3 regions of the Lactobacillus sp. ESL0230 genome follow, and region 3 is predicted to be linked to each of the others. Evidence: riboswitches for the same ligand, from Rfam matches in the RefSeq annotation. Region 3 holds a riboswitch; each other region holds the start of a gene.
What was found. A riboswitch is a leader RNA that binds a small molecule or an ion and turns the genes downstream of it on or off. The one in region 3 is predicted to bind thiamine pyrophosphate.

Region 1 (3,285 bases), on a different contig from region 3:
GCATAATTTCTCCTAGTTTATTTTTACCCAATGATTAAGTGGTCCGTGACCATGGCCAACTTGGATGGTTTCTGCGATAGCTTTGGCTACGTATTGTTTACCAAGTTTAATTGCAGCACTTAAAGTTTGACCGTGAGCGAGCTGAGCTGTAATTGTTGCAGCTAAAGTGTCACCGGTGCCATGAGTTCTTTTGGTGTGGGTACGTGGACTGCTAATCCAAAAATCGGTACCATCGGCTAAGAGGGCATAGTCGCGTACTAGTTCATTTTCAGCATGACCACCTTTGATTAGAATATTTTTCACACCCATCTCTTGTAAGGCATGAGCTAATGCGGGATACTGTTTTTCGCTGCTTGCCTTAATTCCCGTCAGTACTTCAGCTTCGGGCAAGTTGGGTGTTACTAAATCTGCAAGTGGTAAAAGTTCCTCTTTGACAGTTTTAACAGCATCCTTACTTAGCAGGGGTGCACCGCCTTTAGCTACCATTACGGGATCAATTGTAATGGGACCAAAATCATACTTTTTTAGGTTAAGAGCAACTTGATGCACGTGAGCTGCATCGCCAAGCATTCCTGTTTTGCAGGCACGGATCTTAAAATCAGCGGCAAGTGAAGTAAATTGTGCGTCAATTAGTTCTAATGGTATTAAAAAAGAGTCTTGTACACCAAGGGTATTTTGTGCGGTAACAGCTACCACCACTGCTGTACCAAAAACTTTTTGCATTTGAAAAGTCTTAAGATCGGCCATAATACCAGCACCACCACCAGAATCGGTTCCAGCGATTGTTAATACTTGGGGGAAAGAATTAATTTTTTCAGTCATAAAAAGCCGTCCTTTAGTCAAATTTTGCTATTTTTTCAATATCGGCAACTTGAACTTTAGCCAAGTAGTCTATCAGATGCATACCGAACGTGCCAGGGCCAATTTTTGGATGGTCTTTAGCTAGTAATTCGCCAGTAGCTGCAAATACCAAGGTGGCAGTTTGAGCTGCTTCAAATGGATCAGCCCCAACTGATGCAAAAGCTGCCACAATACTAGATAGTACATCACCTGAGCCAACATGGGCTTGAAATAGCGGGGTGCCGTTGTAAACATGTGCAATCTTCTTGCCATTGCTGATTGTGTCTGTTGCACCACTAGCAATAACAACACAGTCCAATTTTTGAGCCGTTTTTTGGGTGATTTGGTCAAGATTACCTGAACCCGAACCGGCATCAATTCCTCGGGCATTCCATTCAAAACCCCCTAAAGCTGCAATTTCGCCAGCATTACCACGGATTATGCTAACTGGAAATCTGTGGAGGAGGTCCTGCGCTGTTTGCAGACGATAATTAACCGCTCCTACAGCGACAGGGTCAAATACGATAGGCTTTTTATCTTGGGTAGCTAAAGCGCCTATTTTTTTCATTTGGGCAATTTGCAACTGGGTTAAGGTGCCGAGATTAAGGGTAACGCTTGAAGCCATCTTAACCATTTCTTCGGCTTCGGCAATTTCCTTACTCATAATTGGTGAAGCACCAATAGCATTTAAACTATTAGCAACATCTTGAACGGTGACAAAATTAGCAGCATTTAAAACAACCGGATTTTTTTCTCGTAATTCATTGAGAATATTTAACTTCATTTCAACCTCCAACAATTGCACTAGCCTACTTGCGTAAATAAAAAGCTTTGACACTATCATGTGTCAAAGCTTAACGGTTATTGACACGTTCCTACGCAAGAATTAGCTTACAGGTTCAAAGGGTCTAGAACGTAGTTCCATCTCAGCCGCGATGGGGGCTCCCCTCGTGTTATCGCTTTCTATTATAATGATTTTTTCTGTTTAATACAATTAAAAATAGGCATAAAATAAGAATAAAATTAATAAAGTAGAAAAGAGGCAAATTAATGAGTTTCACGCAGCAATTGCATAAAGTAGCACAAAATATATGGCAAAAAAGTCTGGTGCATCCTTTCATTACAGAATTACAAAGTGGCCAACTACCGTTAACAAAATTTCGGTTTTATTTACTGCAGGATCGATATTATTTAGTTGAATTTAGTAAGTTCCATCATCTATTAGCTGAACAAGCAGGTAATCCGCAAATCAAACAATTTTTATTGCAGAGTGAAGCAGATCTTAAGGCTTGCGAATGGTCTGTCCGCAGTGATTTTTTTACGGAATTAAAAATTACTCCAATGGAAATTAGACAAACAGCGGTTGCGCCTACGGCGTATAATTATGTCAATCATATGTATCTGACACTCGAACGTGATGGCTTTGCCCCAGCAATCGCTGCAATTGTTCCTTGTTATTGGTTGTATCAAGAAATTGGGCAAAAATTAGCTGAAGTTGGCTCACCCGTAGCACTCTATCAAACATGGATAGATACTTATGATAGTGACTGGTATAAGGTCAATGTGACACATATTTTGCAATTAATAAATATTTTGGCTAGTCAAGCCACCGCAACTGATCGTCAAATGATGCAAACAGCTTTTATTCGCAGTAGCTACTACGAATTACAGTTTTGGCAAATGGCTTACGCAAAAGAGCAGTGGAAATAAAATATGTGCATTATTTATAATAAATTTTGGCAACTCGTTCAATTAAATTAGTTCCATATTCAAATCCATCAGCTGAAATCTCTAGTGATTTTTGAGTATAGTTTTGTTTAAAGCTTAATTTTTTATTATTATCTAACCAAACAATATGACTAATTTTTTGATTATTTGGCCAATTATTAAAAACAAGTTGACGAGCTTTTTCACCGCCTAAAATAACATTACTATTACCAATATTACCAAGATTATCAACGAAGAGATAACGACCTTTGATAAAATCATGAATGTTTGATGTTGAAGGATATGTTGGGTATTCATAATTAGCAGTACCGTAAATTGCTTCGTGATTTATTTTCATCCAATGACTTACAATTTCAAGTAATGATTGGCAATGAACATTCAATGAACCATCAAATTCTGGTCCAACATTAATTAATAAATTTGCGCCAACTTTGCGTGTATGGCATATTTGTTCAATTAATTGCTTAGCTGAGATATAGTTGAGATCATTTTTAGCATTTCCCCAGTGTTTATTTAGAGTTAATGATGTTTCTGCCGCTAAATAACGATTATCTTGAACATGGTGAACTATTTTTGGATTACCGCGTTCAAAAGTTATGACATCAACTTTTTTTCCTTCACTTTGCCCTTGCCTTTCTAGTCCGGTATTATTGATAATAATTGCCTGTGGCTGTAATTCTCTGATTTCTTGATATAATGTTTCTTCTTGCCAATTTG
Region 2 (3,285 bases), on a different contig from region 3:
TTGCTTGGGCTAAATTTTCGGCTGAATTGAGGGCAATTAAGATTGCTTTGAAGTAGAGTGTAGGTGACCAAAAACTTAAATAAACTCCCCGCATCATTGCAGCGGTTTGGACTTTTTTAATTGCTTGTTTCATTTGGGGAACAAGATTAAGTGCTGCTAAAATGCCATATGCGAATTTACTTGGTAGATGAAAATTTTGTTCAAAGCAACGAGCAAATTCTGTGGTCGTAGTTCCAATAAAAACGCAGTAGATGGTCAGAGTGTAGACATAAATTCTACTAGCTAAACAAAGAGCGTTCTGTAAATTGGGTTCAGGTGTAAACCAGTACAGCGTAGCAAAGATGGTCGTTGCTGCTACTAATGGTAAAAGTAATGTTAAAAGTAAATTTTTGATTTTGACATGATTAAAAAGTAAATAAACTACTGCTATTCCAATAATGATTAAATTTGTAGGTAAGCTGGTTGTCAATGATATCTCTAAAGAAACTGTTACTGCTAAAAAGAACTTAAAACCAGGATTCAATGCGAGCACCTCATTTCGTTACATAGGTTAATTGTTGGTTTTTAAAAACAAGATGATAATCACACCACTCCGCAATGTTAGTAAGGTCGTGGGTAATAATTACTAATGTTTGCCCTTGTCGAGCTTGGTTCTCCTTTAATAAATTTATGATTTGTTTAGCAGAATGATCATCTAAGCCACTTAGCGGTTCATCAAGTAAGAGCACAGCTTGACTAGCAATGATCATCAATAAAATTTGCAATTTCTTTTGTTGACCACCAGAAAGGGAATAGACAGCTTGATCTAAGGTTTGATCTAATTCCAAGGCAATTAAAGCTTTATTAATTTCTGGGTCAGTAAAGAAATGGTTGTTAGGACTTTTTTTACTCAAGTTAAGCTCATCTGCAACTGAAATATTAATAAATTGGTCACTAGCTTTTTGGAAAACTTGCCCAACTTGCCGCAAATATTTACGCGCGGATAGTTGGCTAATTTCATGGTCATAATAAGTCAAGCTACCATCGTAGGATAACATTTTACTAAGGGCATTAAAAAGTGAAGTTTTACCAATGCCATTAGCTCCCGTAATGAGGGTGGTTTTACCAGCCATAATTTGTAAGTGCTTTTGGTTTAAAAGTAATCGATTTTCACTAATTTTTGTATTAGTTAAAGTAAAACAGGGTTGCTCACTTTGAGGGAGAGCAAAATGATAATTTTTTTTATCTTTATTTTTTTGCAATAAGTTATCTTTGGCTGCTGCACTTAGCTTAGTGATTACTTTTTTTTGAAATTGAAATATATTGTCACAAATATTTTGATAATTGCTTAAAAGATGATCACTAATGAGAATAGTTTTCCCTTGTTTTTTTAAAGCTGCTAATTTGTTAATTAAAAAGTGCCGAGTATCTGGGTCACAACTGGCAAATGGCTCATCAAGTAAATAAAGATCTACATCCATTGCTACTAGAACAGCTAGTGCGACTCGTTGCTGTTCACCACCAGACATTGTATTAATTTTTTGATCAAGTAGATGGTCAATCTGGGTAAATTTAACGGCCAATTTAAGACGCTGGGCATATTGTTCACGGTCAACTTGGAGGTTTTCTAAAGCGAAGATAATTTCTTCTCGCGGAGTAGACATTGTAAATTGTTCACTAGCATTTTGGAACAGCATCGCAGCTCGTAAGCCATTTAAATCAACTTCCCCAGTGAGTTGACCAGCATATTTGGGATAAAGTGCTGCAAGTATTTTTAGTAGGGTAGATTTGCCGCAGCCTGAAGGTCCTACTAATAATGAAAATTCTTTTGTAGGTATGGTTAAACTAAGGTTATCTAAAATTTTATTCTGCAGGTCATATGTAAAAGTTAAATTTTTAATAGTAATCAATTTTATTTCCTAAGTATAAAAAAAGTCATCATGGCTTCATACCAGATGACGTAAAATTCAAGTGATTTTCCCTTCGTTGGCATTATCCATGCAGGTTCAGTGGGTATGTTCTCAGCCTTATCGGCACCCCAAGATTAGTGTCATTATACCTAAAAGATGGTTTGCTGTCTATCTTGATCATGATATTAAAGTAAACTTTTTTGCTTTAAAAATTTATAAGTAACAAATCTTTTGATATATAATTAAAGTATAATATAAAATCATTGAGAAGGTGAAGGTATGACAGCAGCTAGGCTGGAACAATATTTAGCGAGTGTTTTACAAGCAATAAGTACTGATACAAATGAGGTATGTCTCAAACCAGTTAATAGCACTTTTGATCTATTTACGATTTATCTTGAAAATCATAATACTGGTCTACATCGCTATCAAACTGCTCGTCAAACTATTATTTTTATGGTGGCAGGAACAATAAACATAAAAATCAATGGAAAAAATATTCGTTTAGCAACAGGAAATAGCGTTTTTTTAGAACCAAAATGTGAATATGATGTTCCTAGGCAAACTAAAGAAGATATAATCGTTAAATTTGAATTTACTAATCATTTAAATTTTCTCAATGCTATAGCTAAATTTAATGATGACGAGCAGAAAATAGTTAGCCAAATAAAGTTATCTCTTAAGACGGAGCGGTTGTTATATTTAAAAAATTCAAAATTAGCCAAACCCACCCAACTGATGAGAAGAATCGTTGATGAATATTTAAACCAAAATTTGTTTACTAGTGAAATGATTAGTGCAGAATTAATGATGGCATTTTTAACAACGATTAGAAATCAAAAGCTATCAGCTCTACCACTGGTTAACTATGAATTTGCTGAGACAACTCTAGATCAATATATTGATGAAAACTTTGCTCATATTACTTTGGAACAAACTGCAAAGCATTTTGGTTTAAATCCTAATTATTTTTCAACTTTAGTTAAGCAAAAAACTGGAAAAAGTTTTGTTGAGCATGTTGATGAAAGACGTATGCAGGAAGCACGTACCTTACTAGCACGCCCCGATATTTCGGTTAGAGATATTATTTCTCAAGTAGGATATAGTGGTAAATCTTTTTTTTATAAAAAATTTAACGAGTATTATCATGAAACGCCAGTTCAAATGCGGACAGAATTATTTAGACAAGCAAATATCAACTTAAAATAATGAGATATTAATTTTATTATATAACTATTGTTATATTATGTATATATAAACTTCTGCTTGCTGGATACATATGCTACAATCGCTTTCAAAGTTATATTTATAGCATAATTGGTTGTTAATGACTTTAAATTGAAATCACATAGGTGTAGCCGAAAGGACACAAGATATGAGCAAAAGAAAAGGCATT
Region 3 (3,285 bases):
CCCGTTGATATTATTATACTTGAAGGAATTTTAGTTTTATCCAGTAAAAAAATTCGTGACTTAATGGATATTAAAGTTTACGTTGATACTGATGACGATATTCGTTTTATTCGCCGACTTGAACGAGACATTGAAGAACGTGGGCGCTCAATTAATTCAGTAATTGAACAGTATCTTGACACAGTTAAGCCGATGTATCATCAATTTATTGAACCCACTAAACGTTATGCTGACATCATTATTCCAGAAGGTGGCACTAATGATGTTGCTATTGATATGTTGACAACCAAAGTACATTCTGTTCTAAATAAAAAGGGCTGATTCTCCTTTATGTTCGAGATCAGTCCTTTTTGCTACTAAGTTATTTGATGATTATTCATTAATTATTCCAAATAAGTACCTTGCATTTTTTCCTTAAAATTAGTTGGCAACTTCAACCCATTTACCAAGTAATTATCAAAATCCCCATAATTCTGCTCAATTGTTTTAAAATAGCATTCTAAATACGAAGGCTGTACAGTTAGTGCTGCCTTTACACTTTCAAGTTGAACTACATCTAACTGTCCTTTTAAAAGATTTAAAATTTCGTTATTAGCTTTGCTTCTTGCTTCAATTGTCTTTAAATAATCAGTAAAAATATCATGATTACCAACACCCAAACACTTTAAAATTAACGCTGCTGCAACACCAGTGCGATCTTTTCCCGCAAAGCAATGGAAAGCTGTTGGTACGGGATTGTCAACTAGAGTCAGCAAAAATTGTTGATATCCCTCACGCGCAGAATTTGTTAAAGCTAGTTGCTTGTATGTAATTAGCATATTACCTGCAACATCCCCATTAGCAGAAATAATTTCATCAAGACTAGCTTGGTTAGTAGCAGCATCTGCTAGAACATCTATCGTAATATAAGTTAATCCATTCCAAATATAATTTGGATATTCTTTTCGTTCATCAGCACCACGAAAATCTATTAATTGCTTAATTTGATATTTATTTCGGACGGCCTCCTTTTGCTCTAAAGATAAATCAAATAACTGTCCACACCGAAAAAGCATATTTTCTTTTACTTTTTTCCCATTTGCACCGACATAACCGCCTAATGAGCGCCAGTTCGTAATATCTTTTACCATAATTCCCCTTATCTATATCTAATATATCCGAATTATTCTTTTTATCAAAAAATTTACTCGAGCTAGAGCCAAATTTCAACCAAAACAAAAATAGCCGCTAACTGTTTTATCTGCTATCAACCTTTGGACAGGATAAGTTGCAACTATTTTACTCTAATTAACTTATTTTTGGCTTTACAGCACGTTCAAACATATTAATAATTAATTTAACTAAAATACCATCAAAAACAACAGCTGAAATCAAGTTAGTAATAAACATTGTTATTTGTAGTACAAGACTAAATTTTGACCAACCATAAAGCACATATGACAAAATAAAGCAGCCCAAGCCAGCAAAAATTGCTCCTGTTATCACACTTGCCCAAGAAAATTTCTGATAGCGTTCTTTTTTAGGGAAAAAGCCAATTTCATTTAATGCCCCCTGTAGAATACCAGATATAATAGTCGTTGCTCCCCATTGTCCCCCAATCGCCATTTCAACAACTGCCGCTAATAATTCACCAATAGTACCAGACCCAGCAGTTGGCACAAAATATATTGCTAAAGGCGCAGCCATGAGCCACAAACCTGTAAAAACTGTATCAACTACCGGTGCAAAGCCTGTTGGAATCAAGGTCATTTTAATTAAATTATAGGCCCAATTGAAGCCATAAGTGTAAATCACACCCATAATTATTCCGATTAAAGCAACTAAAATAATTGATTTAGTATTCCACTTTGATGATCTTGTAAACATAAAAATACTCCTAAATAACTATTAAGTCATTAGGAGTACTTAGTAATTTACTCTGTTACACTTCCCTAACGCAGGAATTATCCCGTTCAGGTTCAGAGGGTATTTCTCAGCTATATGCACCCCTAGTGACTTCTTCTGTATTATAGCATAATCGTGTAGCCTTTGCTTACACGATTTTATTTTATTAAGTATTTAAAAATTACTAAAACTAGCAAGCTTTTCCTCAGTCATGTCACGAATAATTGCCACTGCTAAATCAACTGCAGCCTTAAAATCATGGTATGCACTGAAGCAATATGGTGAATGTTCATATCGTACAGGTATACCAATCACAATAGTAGGTGCACCATTTTCATAGTAAATAGCGGCTCCATCTTGTCCCCCACCAGTACGAACTGAGCGCGTATAAGGAATATGATTTTTATCAGCTACATCGCAGGCATACTGTTGAAATTTAGGATTAGGTAAGAATGAGGTATCCATGTCACGTAGCATCGGTCCTCTTTTAAGACCAGTTTGAGATAACCAGTCAGGGGTAAAAGTATCATCAGCTGGACATGATTCTAGTACAATCGCCAAATCGGGTTTAACTTCCCTAGCTGTTACATACGCACCTCGTAACCCAACCTCTTCTTGACTTGAAAGAGCAGCAACGATATTAAAGTTTGTTTGTTCATCTTTTAATTCTTCAAGAACATCCGCCATTGCGGCTGCACCAAAGCGATCATCAAAATCTTTACCAAAAAACAAACCTGTCTTATCATTATATTCGCATTTTACATCAACGAAAATTGGACAGCCAGTGTCAATTTTGTAATCATTAATAGTTTCTTCGCGTGAGCTTGAACCAACATCAATCGACATGTCAGCAACATCTGGAACATTGTTACGCTCTGCTTCAGTCATAAAATGAGGCGGTTTAGTTGCCACTACTCCTGGAATATACTCACCATCACGATTTCTAATTTTGACACGTAAAGCTGGAATATTGTATTTAACCCAGCCACCAAGTGGAACAAATTTGATTAAGCCATTAGGCCTTACAGCCTGTGTAATAAAGCCAACAGCATCTGAATGTGCATCAAGCTGGATTATTGGACGGTGAGCTTTATTTTGCTTTTTAGCTGCATAAACATTCAACATACCATCAATTTTAATATCAGCGTAACTCTTCACAGTTTCTGTAAACAATTTAACAAATTCTTCTTCAAAGCCAGAGGTTGCGTTTGCATCTGCAAAGGCTTTAAGCATTTTAATTTCTTCTTCTTTTTTCATTTTTTAGCCTTTCATTTTTTACTATTATTCTTAATTGTAGCAAAATTTATATTAAGAAAACTACAATTTAAATTAAACTTCATTTTTAAATAAAAACCTTGTATAGACAAAAAAATTAAAACTATCTACTATTTCATCTAGAAA

Region 1: another riboswitch for thiamine pyrophosphate. It lies ahead of thiM (hydroxyethylthiazole kinase); the one in region 3 lies ahead of F5ESL0230_RS01870 (ECF transporter S component).
Region 2: another riboswitch for thiamine pyrophosphate. It lies ahead of F5ESL0230_RS00480 (ATP-binding cassette domain-containing protein); the one in region 3 lies ahead of F5ESL0230_RS01870 (ECF transporter S component).

The regions. Positions count from the first base shown of each region.
Region 1 covers NZ_REHI01000008.1:286,538-289,822, reverse strand. Annotated here, with positions in the region: gene thiE (thiamine phosphate synthase) at 1-7, opposite strand, end outside; gene thiD (bifunctional hydroxymethylpyrimidine kinase/phosphomethylpyrimidine kinase) at 13-822, opposite strand; gene thiM (hydroxyethylthiazole kinase) at 836-1,624, opposite strand; TPP riboswitch at 1,696-1,799, opposite strand; gene tenA (thiaminase II) at 1,891-2,550, shown strand; gene F5ESL0230_RS07855 (alpha-L-fucosidase) at 2,561-3,285, opposite strand, start outside.
Region 2 covers NZ_REHI01000003.1:29,110-32,394, forward strand. Annotated here, with positions in the region: gene F5ESL0230_RS00475 (energy-coupling factor transporter transmembrane protein EcfT) at 1-523, opposite strand, end outside; gene F5ESL0230_RS00480 (ATP-binding cassette domain-containing protein) at 534-1,889, opposite strand; TPP riboswitch at 1,941-2,030, opposite strand; gene F5ESL0230_RS00485 (helix-turn-helix transcriptional regulator) at 2,169-3,098, shown strand; gene F5ESL0230_RS00490 (MucBP domain-containing protein) at 3,265-3,285, shown strand, end outside.
Region 3 covers NZ_REHI01000006.1:18,267-21,551, reverse strand. Annotated here, with positions in the region: gene udk (uridine kinase) at 1-321, shown strand, start outside; gene F5ESL0230_RS01875 (tyrosine-protein phosphatase) at 384-1,130, opposite strand; gene F5ESL0230_RS01870 (ECF transporter S component) at 1,288-1,866, opposite strand; TPP riboswitch at 1,912-2,000, opposite strand; gene F5ESL0230_RS01865 (M42 family metallopeptidase) at 2,059-3,141, opposite strand.